One region of the Delftia sp. ASV31 genome, then DNA from elsewhere that is predicted to be linked to it. Evidence: riboswitches for the same ligand, from Rfam matches in the RefSeq annotation. Region 1 holds a riboswitch; each other region holds the start of a gene.
The links. A riboswitch is a leader RNA that binds a small molecule or an ion and turns the genes downstream of it on or off. The one in region 1 is predicted to bind cobalamin.

Region 2: it holds a riboswitch for cobalamin, as region 1 does, so the genes downstream of both, JHD82_RS07970 (TonB-dependent receptor) here and JHD82_RS19630 (TonB-dependent receptor) in region 1, are expected to answer to the same signal.
Region 3: it holds a riboswitch for cobalamin, as region 1 does, so the genes downstream of both, JHD82_RS14750 (TonB-dependent receptor domain-containing protein) here and JHD82_RS19630 (TonB-dependent receptor) in region 1, are expected to answer to the same signal.

The regions. Positions count from the first base shown of each region.
Region 1 is NZ_JAELTK010000058.1:28,109-34,507, forward strand. Features, by position in the region: gene JHD82_RS19620 (iron ABC transporter permease) at 1-819, opposite strand, end outside; gene JHD82_RS19625 (ABC transporter substrate-binding protein) at 806-1,858, opposite strand; gene JHD82_RS19630 (TonB-dependent receptor) at 1,858-4,014, opposite strand; cobalamin riboswitch at 4,135-4,454, opposite strand; gene JHD82_RS19635 (2OG-Fe(II) oxygenase) at 4,467-5,150, opposite strand; gene alkB (DNA oxidative demethylase AlkB) at 5,169-5,819, opposite strand; gene JHD82_RS19645 (2OG-Fe(II) oxygenase) at 5,832-6,399, opposite strand, start outside.
Region 2 is NZ_JAELTK010000015.1:65,177-71,575, forward strand. Features, by position in the region: gene JHD82_RS07965 (ABC transporter substrate-binding protein) at 1-340, opposite strand, end outside; gene JHD82_RS07970 (TonB-dependent receptor) at 351-2,591, opposite strand; cobalamin riboswitch at 2,719-3,004, opposite strand; gene JHD82_RS07975 (CHAD domain-containing protein) at 3,059-3,934, opposite strand; gene JHD82_RS07980 (YbaK/prolyl-tRNA synthetase associated domain-containing protein) at 4,004-4,495, opposite strand; gene JHD82_RS07985 (transcriptional regulator) at 4,562-5,203, shown strand; gene JHD82_RS07990 (threo-3-hydroxy-L-aspartate ammonia-lyase) at 5,248-6,210, shown strand; gene JHD82_RS07995 (NUDIX domain-containing protein) at 6,242-6,399, opposite strand, start outside.
Region 3 is NZ_JAELTK010000036.1:32,972-39,370, forward strand. Features, by position in the region: gene JHD82_RS14730 (helix-turn-helix domain-containing protein) at 1-343, opposite strand, end outside; gene JHD82_RS14735 (sulfite exporter TauE/SafE family protein) at 472-1,278, shown strand; gene JHD82_RS14740 (helix-turn-helix transcriptional regulator) at 1,288-1,479, opposite strand; gene JHD82_RS14745 (hypothetical protein) at 1,591-1,980, opposite strand; cobalamin riboswitch at 2,076-2,303, shown strand; gene JHD82_RS14750 (TonB-dependent receptor domain-containing protein) at 2,373-4,277, shown strand; gene JHD82_RS14755 (helical backbone metal receptor) at 4,294-5,244, shown strand; gene JHD82_RS14760 (heavy metal-binding domain-containing protein) at 5,294-5,614, opposite strand; gene JHD82_RS14765 (hypothetical protein) at 5,770-6,174, opposite strand; gene JHD82_RS14770 (hypothetical protein) at 6,387-6,399, shown strand, end outside.

The DNA.
Region 1 (6,399 bases):
GCCCGTGAGCAGCGACACCGCCAGGAACAGTGCGCGCCGCAGCCGTGCCGTGTCCACGCCCAGCGTGGCGGCGGCCTCGTCACCGGCCAGCAGGGCGTTGAGCGGGCGCGTCTGCAGCCCCAGCCAGAGCATTCCCGCAGCCAGCACGGCAACGGGAATGCCCAGTTCCTCCCACTGCGTGCCGGCCAGGCTGCCCAGCGTCCAGGTCAGCAGGGCATTGGCCAGGTCACGCTGGCCCGATGACAGGGTGATCAGGCTGGTCACGCCTGCCAGCACATAGCCGATGGCCACACCGCCCAGGATCAGCCGCGTGGCATGGATGCGGCCCTGGGAGCGCGCCAGCAGGTAGACGGCGACGGTGGCCGCCAGCGCCCCCACAAAGGCCCCGGCCGTGAGGGCGTACATGCCGGCCGAGGCCAGCGCACCGAAGGCCAGCACGGCCACCGCGCCCACCGACGCGCCCGAGGACACGCCCAGCAGATAGGGATCGGCCAGCGGATTGCGCACCATGGCCTGCATGATGGTGCCCACCACGGCAAGCCCCGCGCCCACCAGGGCCGCCAGCAGCACGCGCGGCATGCGGATCAGCCAGACGATCTGCTGGTGCTGCGGCGTGATGCCCTCCAGCGGCGGCGGCTGCATGCCCAGCACCTGCAGCAGCCGGCTCCAGGCAATGCGCCAGACCGTGCCGGCCGGCATGTCCACTGGTCCCCAGGTGATGGCCAGCGTCATCACCAACAACAGGGCCGCGAACAGCAGCAGGCACCAGAGGCTGGCGGCGCCCGGGCGCCTGGGCCAGCGGGAGTCAGTTGGCCGCATGGCTGGGCGCCGGCATGCGGTCGGGGTGCAGGGCCTGCGCCAGGGCGCGGGTCCGCGCAATGTTGCGCGGGCCGGGCGTGGCCTCGGCATAGGTCATCACGAAGAACCGCTTTTCGCGGATGGCATCGACGCCGGCCAGCTCAGGCTTGGCCAGCAGGAAGTCGATCTTGCCCTGCGCATGGGGCTGGCCGTAGTCGATGATGACGATCCACTGCGGGTTGCGCTGCACCACGTCCTCCCAGTTGCCTGCAGGCCAGTTGCTGGGAATGTCGTCGAAGATGTTGCGCCCGCCCGCTTCCTCGATCATGGCCTGCGGCATGCCGTAGCGGCCCACGGTCACGGGGATGTCCTGGCCGCTGTCGTAGACGAAGACCGAAGGCCGCTGCCGCACGCCCTGCATGCGCTCGCGCAGGTCCTTCAGGTCGCGCTCCAGCCCCTGCGCCAGTTGCTCGGCATGGGCGTCGATGCGGAAGATGCGGCCCAGGTTGCGCAGGTCGGTCAGGCCGTCTTCCAGCGCCACCTGGCTGCGCGGCCCCACGCGGATGCAGGATTCAGACAGCACGTACGAGGCAATGCCGTGGCGCTGCAGCACCTCGGGCGTGACCTGGCCCTGGCGAAAACCGTAGCTCCAGCCTCCGAAGACGAAATCTGCCGAGGCGCCCAGGATGGCCTCCAGGTTCATCTCGCGCTCCGCCAGCCGCGGCACGCGGGCCAGCTGGGCCTGGAAGGCCGGGTCGATCTGCTTGGCCTGCGTGATGCCGCTGTAGCCCACCAGCCGGTCACCCAGGCCCAGGAAGAGAAACATCTCGGTGATGTTCACGTCATGGGTCACGGCGCGCAGCGGTGCGCTGGCGTAGGTCACGGGGCTGCCGCAGACATTGACGGTCACGGCCGCCTGCGGTGCGGCAGCCGGTGCCGGCAGTTCACTGGTGGTGCCGGAATCGCTGCGCGAGCAGCCGGCCAGCAGCAGGGTGGCCGCCAGGGCGCCAGCGCACAGGCCGTGGAGACCGTGGAGGCTTTTGGAGCGCGCCATGGCCATCAGAACCGGATATGGGCCGCGATCTCGAAGCGGCGGCCTTGCCCGACCAGGAACTGGCTGCCGTAGCTCGATCCCACATAGACCCTGTCGGCCAGGTTGCGGCCGATCAGGCTCAGGGTGGTGCGCGGGTCCATCTGCCAGCTCAGCGCGGCGTCGGCCACGGTGTAGGCGGGCAGTTTCACGGTATTGGCGTTGTTGCCAAAGCGGTCACCCACGTAGCGCAGGCCCAGCGAGGCCTGCCAGGCGCCCACGCGGTAGTGGCCCCAGAGGTTGGCCGTGGTCTTGGCCACGTTCTGCGGACGGTTGCCTGCGCGGTTGCCGCCGGCCTCGATGAGCTTGTCGAACTGGGCGTCCACATAGGAAAGATTGCCCTCCACGCGCAGGGCGGGCGTGGCCTGGAAGGCGGCGGTGGCTTCCGCCCCGCGCGAGGACTGGCTGCCGCCCTGGATGGAGATGGCCGGGCGGTCGGGGTCGCGCGTGATGATGTTGTCCTTCTTGATGTCGAACACGGCCAGCGTCCACTCGCCGCGCCCGCCGGCCACCTGCTGCTTGATGCCGATCTCGGCCTGGCGGCCCTTGCTCAGGGCATAGGCGGTATTGGCCAGGTTCAGCGAGACCAGGCTGTTGACGGGATCGTGGCCCGAGCTGATCTGCCCATAGACATGGGTGTTGCGGGCCAGCTCATAGGTCAGGCCCAGGCGCCAGGAGGTGGCGGCCAGCGTCTTGTTGAAATCCGTGCCACCCACCAGCGAGTGGCTGGCAAAGTCGTAGACATCGCGGCGCAGTCCGGCCATGGCCAGCCAGCGGTTGCTGATGCGCCAGGCATCTTCCAGGTACAGGGCATGCTGGGTCACGCCGGTTTCTGTCTTGGCGGCGGTGAGATCGGGGCTGGCCCAGCTGCCATGCACGGGGTCCCAGGCCGAGACCGTGGACGAGCCGCCATAGGGCGAATTGTTGGACAGCCGCAGGTTGATGCGCGCGGCCTCCCAGCCCATGGCGATCTTGTGCGAGCCCCGGTCCACGTTCAGGCCCAGGCGGTTGCCGGTCTGCTCCAGGTCGTGCAGGATTTCCAGATAGTCGGAGCGGCCCACGGTCCAGGTGGCGGGGTTGAGCGCGTAGGCCTCGATGTTGCGCCAGTGGCGGTCGGACTTCACGTGATACAGCTCGTTGCGCACCGTCAGCCAGTCATTGGCCTTCCATTGCACCTTGGCGCGCAGGCGCTCGTCGGCATAGCGCAGCACGCTGTCTTCGGCGTTGTAGTTGCGGTCGCGCAGGGACTCCACCACCTTGCCGTCCAGGCCCGGCGTGCCCCAGTAGCGGCTGGGCTTTTGCACGCTGCGGTCGGCGATCAGGTCGATCTGCAGGTCGCTCGTGGGCTCCAAGCGCAGCGTGCTCATGAACTTGCCGTTGCGCGACTGGTCCAGATCGCGCTCGCCTGCGCTGCGGGCGGTGTAGCTGTCGATGCGGTAGCTGGCATAGGCGCCCAGGGCGCCGGTCACGCCCAGGCCCAGGCGCAGCGTGTCGTCCGTGCCCGCGCCCACCAGCACCTCGGCCGAGCTGGTGCGGCTGGGCTGCTTGCGGATGGCGTTGACCGTGGCGCCCATGGTGCCGCTGCCAAACATCAGCGAGGCCGGTCCACGCAGCACGTCGATGCGCTCGTAGCCCCAGCTGTCACCCGGATAGGCCGTGGTGCCCGCAGCCACGCCCAGCACCATGCCGTCTTCGGCCACGCCCACGGAATTGACACCCGCAAAGCCGCGGCTGCTGAAGGCCAGGCCGCCGTTGCCCGGCGTGCTGCTGGCCGTCAGGCCCACGGTGCGCGTGACGGCGTCCACCAGGGCGTAGTCGCCGCGCTCCTGCATCTGCTCGGCAGAGACGCCGTCCACGCTGGCCGGAACTTCCTGGTTGGAGACGCCGGTATGGCTGGCAGAGCGCGCAGGCTGGGCCAGTTGCTGGCCGATGCGTTCGGCCTGGCCGGTGACCTGGACCTCGGGCAGGGCGGTTGATGGGGGCGTTGGCGTGGGCGTTTGGGTTTGAGCCTGCGCCGGCAGGCAGATGAAGGCGCAGGCCAGGGCCAGCGGGCTCAGTCGCACGGAAAGGGACTGGGCAGCGCGAGCGCTGGAAACCCTGGAAAAGGAAGAATGCATTTCGAACATCGGTCTTCGACCGTCTGATGCGAAAGCAAGGCACTGCCACCTCTCCAGCCAGCGTGGGAGGAAAGGGCGCAGGACGTTGCCATCCGCACCCCGCAGACAGTCAAGAAAACGCCTGCACAGCAGGCGCGAAACGCAGCAGGCCGGTCTCCGGGCTCACAAGCGGCGCAAGGACATGCCTTGCGCCCAGCGCCCCGTCTTCCCAATCCACCCGCGAAAAGCTGCATGTTGCAGACCACGCCATGAACCAGTGACAGCCTGTCATCGCCCCTCCGCAGGGTTGCGGAGACTGGCGGGACAGGCATGGAGCGCCTTGACTTGTTTACCGTTGCGGGGGCAGCCAAGGCCTGTGCCGGCAGCGCAAAAAGCATTTGCTGGCAGTCACCTTGTTCCCGTTTCATCCCCATGGCTGGCATGCGGACACCTGTTGCACGGATGCCTTTGCAGGCGCGGCATTATAGCCAGCGGTCTGTTTGCAGAGCCTTTGGCGCCTGGGGCACGTCGTGCAAAAGCAGCTCCAGACCCAGCCATTCGCCACGGTGAACGCGGCTGATGGCATGCCGCAGGTGCACGCGGTAAAAGCCCGCCGCACCGCGCACCGGGCGCGGCCCCGTGGCGATGATGGCCGCATCCCCCAGGCCCAGCGGCAGCACCATGGGGCGCGATTGCATGCGCGGGCGCTGCTCGGTCATCACGAATTCGCCGCCCTCGAAATCCTGGCCCGGCCGGGACAGCAGCAGCACCAGCTGCAGCGGAAACACCGCCGCACCTTCGCTGTATGAACGCAGCGGGGCATGACCCGCTTGCGGCACGCGCAGCAGATGTGGCTGCGGCTGCGTTTGGCCTGCTTGCCGGCCCGGACGCATGAAATCCTCGAAGCAGCCTGGCAACCCAGGCTGCATGCCCATGTGTTCGCGCCAGCGGTTGGCCAGGGCCAGCAGATGCCCGTACAGCACCGGGCGCCATGCCTGCACGCAGGGCGGCAGGCCAGACGCGGCTGCCGCCTCGCGGGCCAAGGCGCGGCTTTCATCCGCAGTCAGCAGCTGCGGCAGCAGGGCATGGCCTTCGGCATCGAGCTCAGCGGCAATCCGCGCCCAATCCAGGCGGGCGAAGCGATCCTGGCTGTTGAGCCTGTCCATTTCAGACCGTCCAACCATTCAGCCCGCCTTGCGAAAAGTGAGATTGATGCGCCGCCCGCCCAGCAGCGGGTGAGGCTGGTCCTTGAGCGGCAACACGCCGTGGTGGCGCAGCCGATCCACGCCGCCCCAGACCACCACGTCGCCATGCTGCAGCGGCACCCTGGCCGTCCTGTCCGCCCGCGCCAGTCCTCCAAACAGAAAAGTGGCCGGCATGCCCAGGGACACCGAGACAATGGGCGCGCCCAGGTCGCGTTCGTCGCGGTCCTGGTGCAGGGAAAGCCGGGTGCCCGGCAGGTACTGGTTGATGAGGCAGGCATCGGGCACAAAGCCTTCGAACCCCGCCGCAGCGGCCGCCTCGCCCGCCAGCCGGACAAACACGGCCGGCATGGCCGGCCAGGGCTGGCCGCTGAGTGGGTCGATGGCGCTGTAGCGGTAGCCGCGCCTGTCGCTGGTCCAGCCCAGCGCGCCGCAGTTGGTCATGGCCACCGACATGGTGAAGCCGCCCGGCGTGACCAGATGGCGCAGCGGCGCCCGCGCCGCAATGCCTTCGACCGCCTCCAGCAACTGCACGGCATGGGGCAGGGCATGGCCGCGCAGCACCACGGATTGGGGGCCTATGGATTCGGCCCCGGCGGGATGTTCATCGGCGAAAAGATCCAGCGTGCTCATGCCGGCCATCCATCAAAGTGCGTCATGAAAGATCAGCCCCACGGTATGGCGATGGCCGCTGTGGATGCGGCTGACCCCATGGCGCATGGCCACGCGGCGGTAGCCGGTGCGCCGCCCGGGCACGGGCCGGTGGCGCACGGCCAGGACCAGCGCATCGCCCTGGTCCAGTGCCATCACATCGGCCCGCTGCCAGTCGCCATCTGCCTGGGTGATGACGAACTCGCCACCCGTGAAGTCCCGCCCGGGCCGCGACAGCAGCAGCACCACCTGCAGCGGAAACACATGCTCTCCATAGACATCCTGGTGCAGGCAGTTGTAGTCGCCCGCACCGTATTGAAGGATGAGCGGCGTGGGCCGCAACTGGCCCTGCGCGTGGCAGCGCGCCAGGAAGTCCTGCAGCCGGTCCGGATAGCGCACCTCCAGCCCCATGCGCTGGTTCCAGAGATTGGCCACCGGCGCCAGGCGCAGATACAGCTGCTCGCGCAGGCGCTGCAGCAGCGGTGGCAAGGGGTAGTCGAAATATTGGTACTCGCCGCGCCCGAAACCGTGGCGTGCCATGACGATGCGGGAGCGAAAGCTG
Region 2 (6,399 bases), on a different contig from region 1:
GGTCCGGCTGGCGCGCCACCACGGCATCCACCGAGAACCCCAGCCGCCCGCCCACCTTGGGAATGCGCTCCACGCCCGGTGGAAAGCGCGTGAAATCCTCCACGCCCACCACGCGGTCCAGCAGGCCCAGCGCGGCCACCAGTTCGGTATTGGAGGCAAAGATGGAGACGATGCGCTGCGGCGGCGCGGCAATCTCCACGCGCCGGCCCAGCGCATCCTGCAGCACCACCGGACCGCCTGCAGCGACGGTGTCGGCCCAGGCCGCGGGCAGGCCGCAGCCCAGGGCCGCCGCCGCGCCCTGGCGCAGCAACTGGCGGCGCGTGGTGCTGGATTGCCTCATGCCGTGATCCTCAAAACTCTGCTTGCAGGCCGACCATGAGTTCGCGGCCCGCCATCGACGTTCCGCAGCCGCCGTTCTGGTACGCCGGGTTGGCGATGCAGGGCGCGCGGTCCAGTGCGATGAAGATGGGATGGCGGTTCAGGTCGAACAGGTTGTTGACGGCTGCGAACAGCTTGACGCCGCGCGACACGCGGTAGTCGGCCCGCAGGTTCCAGATGGTGAAGGCGCCCTTGCGGTGGATGAAGGTGCTGCTGGGCTCGCCCTGCGGGATGAGCAGCGCCTCTTCCGTGTCGTACCACATGGGACCGCGCAGCAGCGTGGACAGCTGCAGGCTCCAGTCGCCCTGCAGCCGCCCGCTGCCGCGCCCGTAGCGCACGCCGGCCGAGGCCTCGTAGCGGTACATGCGCTGCACCTTGTCGGTATTGGCCGAGGCCGGCGATCCCTTGTCCCGCATGCTGAAGTGGTAGTAGCCGCCAGCCCAGGCCTTGAGCTGGTGACCCGTCAGGTTCAGCGCCCGCGCCAGGTCCATGTCGGCCTGCATTTCCAGGCCGCGCGCCACGATGTCGGCCGCGTTGTTGGCGTAGTCCGAGGTGTTGGTCGTGGCCCCGCGCGAGACGGTGATGATGCGGTCGCTGATGGTGTTCTGGAACAGGGCCGCATCCACGCGCCAGCCGGGCTGCTGCAGCGCGGCGCCGACCTCGATTTGGCGGCTGGTCTCGGGCTTGAGGTTGGGGTTGCCGAAGGTGCGGCCACCGCCGACGGCCGTGAAGTCCGAGGCCAGCTCCGTGGCCGTGGGCGCGCGGAACCCCGTGGAGGCCGCAGCGCGCAGCGTGAGCCGGTCCGTGGCCTTCCAGGTGGCGCCGGCAGACCAGGTGTGGTTGTCGTAGTCGCGCGTGCTGGCCTGGGCCAGGGCCAGGTTGGGCGTCTCATCGAAGCGCGTCGTGCCCCAGGTCTTGCGCAGGCCGGCACGCAGGGTCAGGCGGTCGTCGAACAGGGTCTGCGCGTCCTCGAAGTACAGCGCGTGCACCTGCTCGGTCTGGTTGTTGTCGTAGGGCGCAACCTGGCCCGCAGGGCCGCCCGGCATGGCCACGCGCAGGCGGTCGGAGCGCAGCTTGCTGCGCTCCCAGTCAAAGCCCATCAGCAGGTCATTGGTCTGGCTGACACGCAGGCGCGGCTGAAAGCGCAGGCCCGTGGCGTCCAGCTGGCGGTGGTTGTAGTCGCGCGCCGTGCCGGGCACGGCGCTGTTGCCCGAGCGGATCACGGGAGAGGCCCAGTTGAACTCATCGGTATCGACCAGGCTGTAGAGGTGGGTCGTCCAGCTCAGGCGCTGGCCCGGCAGCGCGCCCTCGTAGGTCAGGTCCAGCGAGCGGTTGCTGCGGTTGTCGCGGCTGTAGATGTTGGCGCCCGATCCGCGAAAGCCCGCGTTGTAGATGCCGTCCGTGCGCAGTTGCAGCTCCACGCGGTGCAGCTCGTGCAGCTGCCAGCCCAGGGCGCCGCTGGCCCCGCGCCGCTTCCAGCCCGTGTTCTCCATGCGCGTGCCGCCATCGCCCGACTCGTAGTCGCCGCGCCCGCCTGCGCTCACGCCGAAGTACCAGTCGAAGCGGTCATTGGCGCCGGCCGTCTGCGCATCGGTGCGCCACAGGTCCCATGAACCGGCCTGGACCTGGGCGCGCGTGCCGGGCGCCGTCGCCCCGGTTTTCATGATGATGTTGACCACCCCGCCCATGGCCTGGCTGCCGTAGATCACCGAGGACGGGCCGCGCACGATCTCGATGCGCTCCACATCCGAGGGGCTGAGCTTGGACAGGTTGGCCGTGCCCGCGCGCCGGCCGTTGACCAGCACCAGCACCTGGCTGCGGAAGTCGCGCCCCTGGCCGTCGGTGGAGGCGCCGCGCAGGTTCATCGAGGTCTGGGCCGCCGTCCATTCGCTGAGAAAGCCCACGGCGTTCTCGGCCAGCAGGTCGGTGACCGAGCGCGCGCTGGAGCGCTCTATGGCCTCGCGGTCGATGGTCTGCGTGGTGCCCGCGATGCGGCTGCGCGCCTCGGGCCGCGCGGTGGCGGTCACGAAGACGGCGTCCAGCGCATCGTCGGCGGAGTCCGCGGATCGGCCCGAAGCCGGCTCCTGTGCGGCGCCGGCCGCTGCAGCGCAGCTGGCCAGCAGGGCCGCAGCCGCTGCGGGCCGCAGGCTGGAGACAAGAGGGAGAACAGAGAGAAGGCCGGAGGAATCGGCGGCCGAGGAAGCGAAGCGCATGCGTTGACCCAACTGCCCCACTCACCCGCGGGGCCTATCGTCTGAACCACGCCGCACAGCGCGCACGCCGGAGCCGGCCACGGCAGCGCAGGCTGGGGCCGGACCGGACAGGCGCACTCCCGCGGCGTCCGAAAGCAATGCAGAAGGCCGGTATCCGGGCTTGCGGAACGCTGCGGCGCGCAGGGTGGGCGCGCTGCGGCAGGCATCCCCGCCTTCCCATGCCCGAGAAGGGCACAGTGGCTTGCAGCGCGCGACCTGTGGATAGCGCGCCAGCGTGGGGAGTTGTATTCCGCTGACCGTTGCGGGGGCAGCGCAGGCATTGCGAGCGACCACCTCGATGGCATCGCGCACCTGCTTCCCGTTGAACCCCTGGCCGGTGAGCGGCATGGGGCACCTTCAGCAACAGCGCACCGCCACGGCCCAGGGGCTGCGGCGGTGCGCCAGCGGCGGATTATCGCTGATGCTGTCTAGAGCCAGAAGCCCGGCACCCGGGCCAGCGCCCGCAGCGCGCGGCGGCTGCTGCGCGCGCTGGTGGCCAGGCGGGCCTGCAGGTAGCCGGCCGCGAACCAGGCGCGCGGGTCGCGCGCGGCCTCGGCATGGAAATGCTCGGCCGCCACGGCCATGTCGTTGTGCAGGCCCAGCGCGTCCTGGGCGGGCAACAGCGCCTCGGCAAAGCGCCGGCCCTTTTTGCCGGGCCACATTCCGGGCGCGAATTCCCGTGCAAAGTCCGCCAGGTAGCGCAGGCGCTTGAGCCGCTTGCGCACGCGGTGCTGCTGCGCCAGCGGCAGGCGGTCGAAGTGCAGGCCATCGCGCAGCACCTGGCGGTGCAGGCGCGCCAGCCGCCGTGCCAGGTACTTGCGCGTGCCTGCGGCGGACAGGCGGGCAAAACGGGCCGATGGCTCTGTCTGCGGCGCCTGCGCCAGCGCCCGGATCTCGGCCAGCACCTGAAGGAATGGCGGCTCGCGCACGGCAGCGGCTGCATCCGCCTGCACGGCCTGCGGCGCCTGCCAGTCGCACAGGGGCGCATGGGCGGCCTGCAGCAGCGGGCGCACCACATCGGCCAGCGTATCGGCATCGCGCAGCGTGCCCAGTTGCGCAAAGGCCTGGGCCAGGGGTTCATCCCATTCGGCGCGCATGCCGGGCGCCAGCCCTGCGCATTCGCGCAGCACGGTGCGCAGGCGCCGCAGGGCCACGCGCAGCTGGTGGATGGTCTCGGCATCGCTGCCACCGCCCTCCAAGACCGCCAGGTGCGACTGCACCTGGGCCAGGGCAGCAGCCAGCGCCGCACGCACAAAGCCGGCCGCATCGGGCCGGTCAGGGTGCTGCTTCGCAGGGGTGGACATGGTCAGGCAAGGAGATGTGGACGTTGCCGACGATTGTGGGCGCAGCCCCGCGCCAGGGTCAATCCATGGTCAATCGGCGCCCTCCCCGCTCAGGCTGTGCAGCGCGGGCCGGGCAATGCGCACATAGTCGGCCGAGTCCAGCACGATGGAGCGATCCAGCCGGCCCGCGTTGAAGGCGATCTCGCCAAAGCGCTCGACCAGGGCCGGGTCCACCACAAGGCGCACCTGCGGGTTGAAGGAGAACGGCGGCACCGATCCCATCACGCAGCCCGTGGCGGCCTGGGCCTCCTCGGGCGAGGCCAGCGTGGCCTTGCGCACGCCCACGGCCTGGGCCAGGCGCTTGAAGTCCAGCTTGCGGTCGCCGGGCAGCACGGCCAGGAACAGCTGGGGATCGCCCGCACCGGCCGCATCGCGGCTCTTGCAGAGCATGGCCTTGGCGCCCTGGCCGGGGGCGGTGCCCCGGATTTCGGCGACCAGGTCTGAGCGGCCTTCGGCCGGATGTTCCAGCACGCGAAAACGCGCGCCCTGGGATTGCAGCAGGTCTACAAGGGTGTCGAACATGGTGGAAAGCGCAGAGAAGTCGTCTGGATTTTGACATTTTGTCCAATTCAAAACAAAATGTCCAATATGACCCAACGAACCCCTGAACAGCGCCAGCTTCTGGACCAGTTGGCCCAGATCGCCGAAGGCCTGGGCCAGACCTTTGCCCCGTTCTGCGAGGTGGTGGTGCATGACCTGCTCGACCCGTCCCATGCGGTGCTGGCCATCCACAACAACCTGTCGGGCCGCGAAGTGGGCCAGGGCGCGACGGAGCTGGGCCTGGCCCGCATCCTCGACCCCGGCTACGAGCAGGTCATCGCCAACTACCCCAACCAGTTCGCCGATGGCCGCCAGGCCAAGAGCACGTCCATCGGCATCCGCGACTCCGAGGGCCGCTACATCGCCGCCCTGTGCATGAATGTGGACCTGACGATGTTCCAGGGCTTCCAGGGCATGCTCAACCGCTTTGCCGCCGTCAGCGGCGACACCCCCGCGCGCGAAATGCTGGACCCCACGGGCGCCGGCGCAGGCGCCGACACGGTGCGTGCCCGCATCGACCAGTTCGCGGCCCGCCTGGCGACCACGCCGCGCGCCCTCAAGCCAGATGAGCGCCGCGCCCTGGTCCGCGAGCTCAAGGGCGCCGGCCTGCTCGATGTGCGCCGCTCCATGGAGACCATTGCCGCCCACCTGGGCGTGTCGCGCGCCACGGTCTACAGCTACGCCAAATAGCTCCCGGCACACCGCCGATCTGCAACCCCTTCTCTCCCGTACCGATGACAAGCCTTCCCACCTATGACGACGTGGCCGCAGCGGCCCAACGCATCCAGGGCCATGCCCACCGCACGCCCGTGCTCACCTCGCGCACGCTGGACGAGGCGCTGGGCGCCCGCGTCTTTCTCAAGTGCGAGAACCTGCAGCGCATGGGCGCCTTCAAGTTCCGCGGCGCCTTCAACGCCCTGTCTCGCTTCAGCCCAGCGCAGCGCAAGGCCGGCGTGGTGGCGTTTTCCTCGGGCAACCACGCCCAGGCCATTGCCCTGGCAGCGCGGCTGCTGGAGATTCCCGCCACCATCGTCATGCCGCATGACGCGCCCGCCGCCAAGGTGGCGGCCACCAAGGGCTATGGCGGCCAGGTGGTGGTCTACGACCGCTATACCGAAGACCGCGAGCAGATCGGCCGCGACCTGGCCGAGCGCCACGGCCTGACCCTGATCCCGCCCTACGACCATGCCGACGTGCTGGCCGGCCAGGGCACGGCCGCCAAGGAACTGTTCGAGGAAACCGGCCCGCTGGACGCCCTCTTCGTGCCGCTGGGCGGCGGGGGCCTGCTGTCGGGCACCGCCCTGTCCACGCGTGCGCTCAGCCCCGACTGCGCGCTCTACGGCGTGGAGCCCGAGGCCGGCAACGACGGCCAGCAGTCGCTGCGCGCAGGCCGCATCGTCCACATCGAAACGCCCAAGACCATTGCCGACGGCGCCCAGACCCAGCACCTGGGCGGCATCACCTTCCCCATCATCCAGCGCGACGTGACTGACATCCTTACCGCCAGCGATGCCGAGCTGGTCGATGCCATGGGCTTCCTGGCCACGCGCATGAAGCTCGTGGTCGAGCCCACCGGCTGCCTGGGCCTGGCCGCCGCGCGCCAGAAAAGCGAAGAGCTGCGCGGACGGCGCGTGGGCATCATCCTCAGCGGCGGCAACGTGGACATGCAGCGCTTTTGCAGCCTGCTGGGCGCCTGATCCTGATCCTGGCCCTGATCGAAGGCCGCCCTCACCCGCGCGGGCTGAAGGTGCGCGGAAACACCACGGGCGCGCTGCGGTCGGCCAGGCGGTAGCCCATGGCGGGGCGGCGTGACGTGCCCTCCACCTGGCCGGCCTCCACCAGAAAGCCGGCCGCCATCATGCGCGTGCGAAAACCGCTCTTGTCCA
Region 3 (6,399 bases), on a different contig from region 1:
CGCAGGACAGCAGCAGCTGGTGCAGCAGCGGGGTGACGACCAGGGCCTCGCAGTGCACACCCGGGCGGGGCGCAGCAGCCGGTTCGATGTACAGGCTGCGCGTGCTCACGCCCTGCATGCGCACGCTGTGCGGCTTGCTGGCCGGAATCCACACGCCGCTGTAGGGCGGGATGGTCCAGGCGCCGTCGTCGGTTTCCACTTCCATCAGCCCGCTCATCCCGTAGAGAAACTGGGCACGCCGGTGGCTGTGCGTGGGCAGCAGCGTGCCAGGCGTGTAATCGGTGCCGATGGCCAGCACATCGCGCGCCACGGCGTCCACGGAATGCAGCGGAATGTTGAGCATGGGAATGTCCGGAAAACAGCCAACAGGCTTTGGCAGGAATTCGAGGATTATTGACCTATCCGCGAAAGCAGGCCAAACCGCGGCATCCTAAGGTTCAGTCCTTGCTCGTTTTTTCCAAAGGACTGTCTGTGTTCCCTCTCCTGCTGCTGGCTTTCGGTGTGCTTGCCGGCGTGACCACCGTGCTCTTCGGCTTTGGCGGCGGCTTCGTGGCCGTTCCGCTGCTTTATGCGCTGCTGACCTCCATCCACGGCGCGGACTCCGCCGTGGGCCAGGCTGCCATGCACATTGCCGTGGCCACCTCCACCTGCGTGATGATTTTCGGCGCCTCCATGGCCACGCTGCGCCAGCACCGCGCGGGCGCCCTGCCCTGGGATCAGGTGCGACCGCTGGCTGGCTTCATCGCGGCCGGTGCCGTGGCGGGCGCGGCGGCCGCCACCTGGATCAGCGGGGAATGGGTGCGCTGGGCCTTCATCGCCTACCTGGCCCTGACCATCGCCGACGCGCTGCTGCGCCCGGGCTTCGTGCACGGCACCGCCGCCGGCATGCAACCAATGGGCCGGCGGGCGGCGGCCACGGCGGGCCTGGCCATTGGTGCGATCGCGGCCTTCCTGGGCGTGGGCGGCAGCGTGATGACCGTGCCGCTCATGCGCCGGCGCGGCGCCAGCATGGCGGCCGCCACGGCCATGGCCAGCCCGCTGTCCCTGCCCATGGCCGTGGCGGGCACCGCTGCCTACATGCTGGCATCGCAGGGCGCGGGGCTGGGCCCCTGGCATGTGGGCTATGTGGACCTGCAGGCCTTTGCGCTGCTGACGGCCGGATCGTGGACCGGCATCAGGCTGGCGGCCCCGCTGATCGGCCGCATTCCCGATGCCCTGCATGCCAAGGCCTACCTGGCCCTGCTGGGCCTGGTGCTGCTGGTCATGATCGTGGCCTGAGCGCTGCGCTCAACCCTCCTGGAAGATCGCCTCGATCCGGGTCTCGAACACCCGGGCAATGGCGAATGCCAGCGGCAGGCTGGGGTCGTAGCGACCCGTCTCGATCGCATTGACGGTCTGGCGTGACACGCCCAGCAGGTCCGCCAGCGCGGCTTGGCTCCAGCCGCGCTGGGCGCGCAGTTCACGGATGGTGTTTTTCATCGCAGGGCCGCCCCAAGATGAAAAGGCACCCCCTCGGGGGGCAGCGGACCTTGCACAGCAAGGGGAGCGCGGGGGTCATTTTTCATGGGAGGGGCACTTTGGCGGAACAGCTCATCGGCTGCGCAGCCAGTGGGCCACCGAGGCAGCCACCCAGAGCGCACCCATCAAGGGCCACACCATGAACATGCTGAGCTTGGGAAAACCTGCCATTTCCAGGAATCCGTAGGTGAAGGTGATGCCGGCCGTGCCCGCCGCCGCAATCGCCAGTTGCTCCAGCATGGACTTGCGCAGGAACTCGTCGGTATCGCGCACCAGGCGCACGATGGCCCGCACGGCCAGCGCAAACGCCAGCATGGGGCTGAGCAGCAGCGCTGTGCGCAGGGCCCCGGCCTGCATGTCGGCGCTGAGCAAAAGCGCCCCCACAAGCAGCGCCATGTAGAGCAGCAGCGCAAATCCAAGTTCCTTCTGGTAGCGGCGGTTGGTGACCGTTGTTTGATTCATGGAAGTCTCTCGCAATGTGTAAAGGATGCTTGACATTGTGCGATGCCACCCGCGGGCATGTCAAGCAAGCTTTACATCGGTACTGAACGCCCCGCCGTACAATCGCCGCCGTTGGTGCCAGCAGCCCCAGGGGCTGCGGTTAAACGGGAAACATGGGGCGGCCAGATAAAGCCGCCCGCATGTACTGCCCCCGCAACAGTGAGTGAAACGCCGCGTGCATGGCACCGGCCCCCGCCAAACCCGTGCCACTGGGCGTACAGCCCGGGAAGGCCTTGGCGAGTGCGTCACCAGTCTGGATACCGGCCAACAGGCGGCCGGCCGCGCTTGCAGCGCAGCCGGTCTTTTTGGTTTCCGTGCCGGCGGGGTCGCTGGCGCGCAACTGGCTCGCATCCATGCACACCCTCGCCCTCGCGCGCGCCCCCGGCGCCGCTCTTCGCTCGCCCTCGGCGTTCCCCGTACTGCGCACGTTGTCCGCCCTGGCTGCGGCCTCGCTGCTGGCCTGCCAGGCCCAAGCACAGACACAACAGGCGCAGCGCGCACAGACCTCCCAGCTCGATACGGTGGTCGTCACCGCCTCGCGCAGCGAGCAGCCCCTGCGCACCGTCACGGCCGACATGACCGTGATCGACGCCGAGACCATTGCCCGCAGCGGCGCCACGGGCGTGGCGGACCTGCTGGTACAGGTGCCGGGCGTGCAGATCAACCGCAACGGCGGGCCGGGCCAGGTCACCTCGGTCTACCTGCGCGGCACCAGCAACCAGCACACTGCCGTGTTCATCGACGGCGTGCGCTACAGCTCGCAGGAGCTGCAGGGCGGCGCGGTCTGGTCCACCCTGCCGCTGGCGCAGATTGACCGCATCGAGGTGCTGCGCGGCCCGGCCGCCGCCATCTATGGCTCAGACGCCATGGGCGGCGTGATCCAGATCTTCACCAAGCGGGCGGACGGCCAGTCCCGCGCCTATGCCGAGGCCGGCATAGGCAACCAGGGCACCAGCAAGCTGGCCACGGGATTTCAGGGCGGTGCCAACGGCTTCACCTACGGGCTGAACCTGGCTGACGAGCGCAGCGACGGCTTCGACGTCTATCCCGGCAACACCTTCTCGCCCAACCCGGACAAGGATGGTTACAGCAACACCTCGCTGGGCCTGAACGCGGGCTACAAAACGGGCATCCACCAGATCGATGCCAGCCTGCTGCACAGCCGCCTGCGCGCCCACTACGACCAGAGCCCGCCGCCGTTCGACGACTACGACGTGGTCAAGAACACCACCGGCAGCCTGCGCTGGCAGGCCGGCTGGAACGCCATGTACAAAAGCGTGGTCCAGATCTCCCATACCGACAGCCAAAGCGACCGCCACACCCAGTCGCCCGAAAGCGCCAAGGGCCGCTCCACCAACTACCTGCTGCAGAACCTGTTCACGCTGGGCCAGCACCGTTTCAACATCGACCTGGAGCGCCGCGAGGACAAGCTGGACACGCAATACGCCTGGACGCAGAACACCGACAGCCGGCGCGTGCAGAACTCCCTGTCGGCCGGCTGGCGCCTGACCGAGGGCCGCCACCAGTTCGACGCCAACCTGCGCCACGACCAGGTGCGCGACCAGCAGAACAAGACCACGGGCGGCCTGGGCTACGGCCTGCAGATCGACGAGCGCTGGCGCTGGGTGGCATCGGCCGGCACGGCCTTCCGCACCCCCACGCTGTACGAACGCTTCACGGGCCAGGCGGCGGCCGACCTCAAGCCCGAAAGCAGCACCAACGTGGAAACCGGCCTGCACTATGCGGCCGGTGCCAACCGCCTCTCGGCCGTGGTCTACCGCAACAGGTTCAAGAACCTGATCACCTACGACTGGAACAGCGCCGTTCCCTGCAACTGCTACCGCAACTGGCAGAGCGTCGAGATCACCGGCCTGACGCTGGCGGGCAGCACGCGCCTGGGCAGCGCCAACCTGGGCGCTTCGCTGGACTTCATGAACCCCGAGAACCTGGAGACCGGCAAGCTGCTGCCCTACCGCTCCAAGCGCATGCTCAAGCTCAATGCCGACACCCAGGCTGCCGGCTGGACGCTGGGCGGCGAAGCGCAGCTGTACAGCGGCCGCTACGCAGACGAGGCGAATACCTTCAAGCTGGGCGGCTACGGCGTGGTCAACCTCTACGCCCAGCGCCAGCTGACCAGGCAATGGACGCTGCTGGCCCGTGTCAACAACATCGCCGACCGCGACTACGCCCCCACGCGCGGCTATGCCAACGCAGGCCGCACCGTGTTCGTCAGCGTGCGCTGGACACCTCTGCCCTGACCCCATGCATCTGCTTCTGCACCTGCTTCTGCGCCTGCTTTCGCGCCTGCCCCGCATCCTGCTGCTGACCGCCGCCCTGGCCTGCGCAGGCGGCGCGGGCAACGCCTTTGCGCAAAAGGCGGCGGATGCGGGAACGGGCGGGGCAACCACCGCCTACACCGTCACCGACATGCGCGGGCGGCAGGTGCGCCTGGAGCGCGTGCCGCAGCGCATCGTCTCGCTGCTGCCCTCGCTGACCGAATCACTGTGCGCGCTGGACGCCTGCGAGCGCATCGTGGGCGTGGACGAATTCTCCAACCACCCGGCCCGCGTGGCCGCCCTGCCCAAGCTGGGCCACACCTTTGCCCCGCTGGTCGAGGCCACCGTGCGGCTCAGGCCCGACGTGGTGCTGATGGCGTATTCCGCACCCGTCATCGCGCAGCTGGAGCGCTTCGGCATTCCCGTGCTGGCACTGGACGCCAACGACATGGCGCAGCTGGAGCAGGTACTGCACAAGCTCGACCAGCTGCTGCAGGTGCAGCGCGCCAACGCCCTGCTGGCTCGCATGCAGGCCGAGGTGGACCAGCAGGCCAAGGCGCTGGCAGCGCTCACGCCCGCCGGGCAGAAGGTGTATTTCGAGGTGGACGCCACGCCCTATGCGGCGGGGCCGGACTCCTTCATAGGCCAGCTGCTGCAGCGCCTGGGCGCGCGCAATGTGCTGCCGCAGAACCTGGGTCCCTTCCCCCGCATCACGCCCGAATACGTGCTGCGCCAGCAGCCGGAACTCATCATCCACACGCCGCAGACGCCATCGGCCAGCTTTGCCACCCGCCCCGGCTGGAGCCGCATGCCCGCCGTGCGCTCGGGCCGCATCTGCGCGCTGGACCTGGCCGAAACGGACGTGGTCTCCCGCCCCGGCCCGCGCCTGGGCGAGGCGGCGCGGGCGCTGGCCCGATGCCTGGAGATACGGGGCGCAGCGCCGCGTTGACTTCCCTTGCCTGATTGACCTGCTTGGTCTGCTTGGCCGATGGCCCTGCCTACTCCAGCACCACGGCCGTGCCGCTGGCAGACACCATCAACATGCCGTTGCCCTGGCCCAGCACTTCGTAATCCAGGTCCACCCCCACCACGGCATTCGCGCCCAATTCCTGGGCGCGTTCCTCCAGCTCCTTGAGCGCAATCTCGCGCGCCCGCTGCAACTCGCGCTCATAGGTGGCCGACCGCCCGCCCACGATGTCGCGCAGCCCGGCAAACAAGTCCTTGAACACATTGGCGCCCAAAATTGCCTCGCCCGCGACCACGCCGCAGTAGCGGGTGATTCGGCGGCCTTCGATCTGGGGGGTGGTGGTGATAATCATTGAAGCTCCTGGGTGTTGGTGATGGGAGTGCCGAGCTTTCGCCACTCGGCCGGACCAGCTGTGAACCGTCAAGCGATTGTTTGGAGATTTGATCCTAGACACGGAGCGACTTGGCCGCTGCTGCGGTGCAGTCTGTGCCAGTTGTAATGATGCTGTCAGCTCGCCAGGGCATTGGTCCGCTCAGCCGAGTTCTGGCACGTCCACCCAGCGGACTTGCCTACTATCGCTGCCCGCGTCTGTTCAAGCCCCATCACCACCCGCCCTCTTGCCTTTCCGGATTTGATCGCCACCGGCAGCCGGCTCAACCAATGCCCGTTTGGCCCCAGCGACGTGACGCGCAGGTTGGACAACTGGCGCGATGTGGGCAAGGGTTTCATGGAAAGTACACGAATGCACTCATCGAGCTGAGCCGCAGAGGAAAAACGCAGTACATGCGCCCCGAACTCCACACAGAGAACGGCAAAGCCCTTGTGGGGAATGTGAGCAGGTGCCGAGGGCAGGTAACGGCTGGCGCGGCACCAGAGCCCAACCTCTTGCTCGGCATGCACCCAGTAGGCCATGGGTTCGGAACGCCAGTCCTCAACGAATTCGATCCAATGGCGGGGCGCTGGCACAGGCCATCTCCTTCAGAGGTATTCAAGAGGCGGATTGTGTCGCAAAGTACGGCGCAATTTGCCTTGATGCCCGCCATCACGCCGGGCCGTAGATGGCCCAAGTACGTACATTCATGGTTCCGGCACACAGTCGCCAGTATTCATGGCAGGACCATCCCATGCGCACCAATG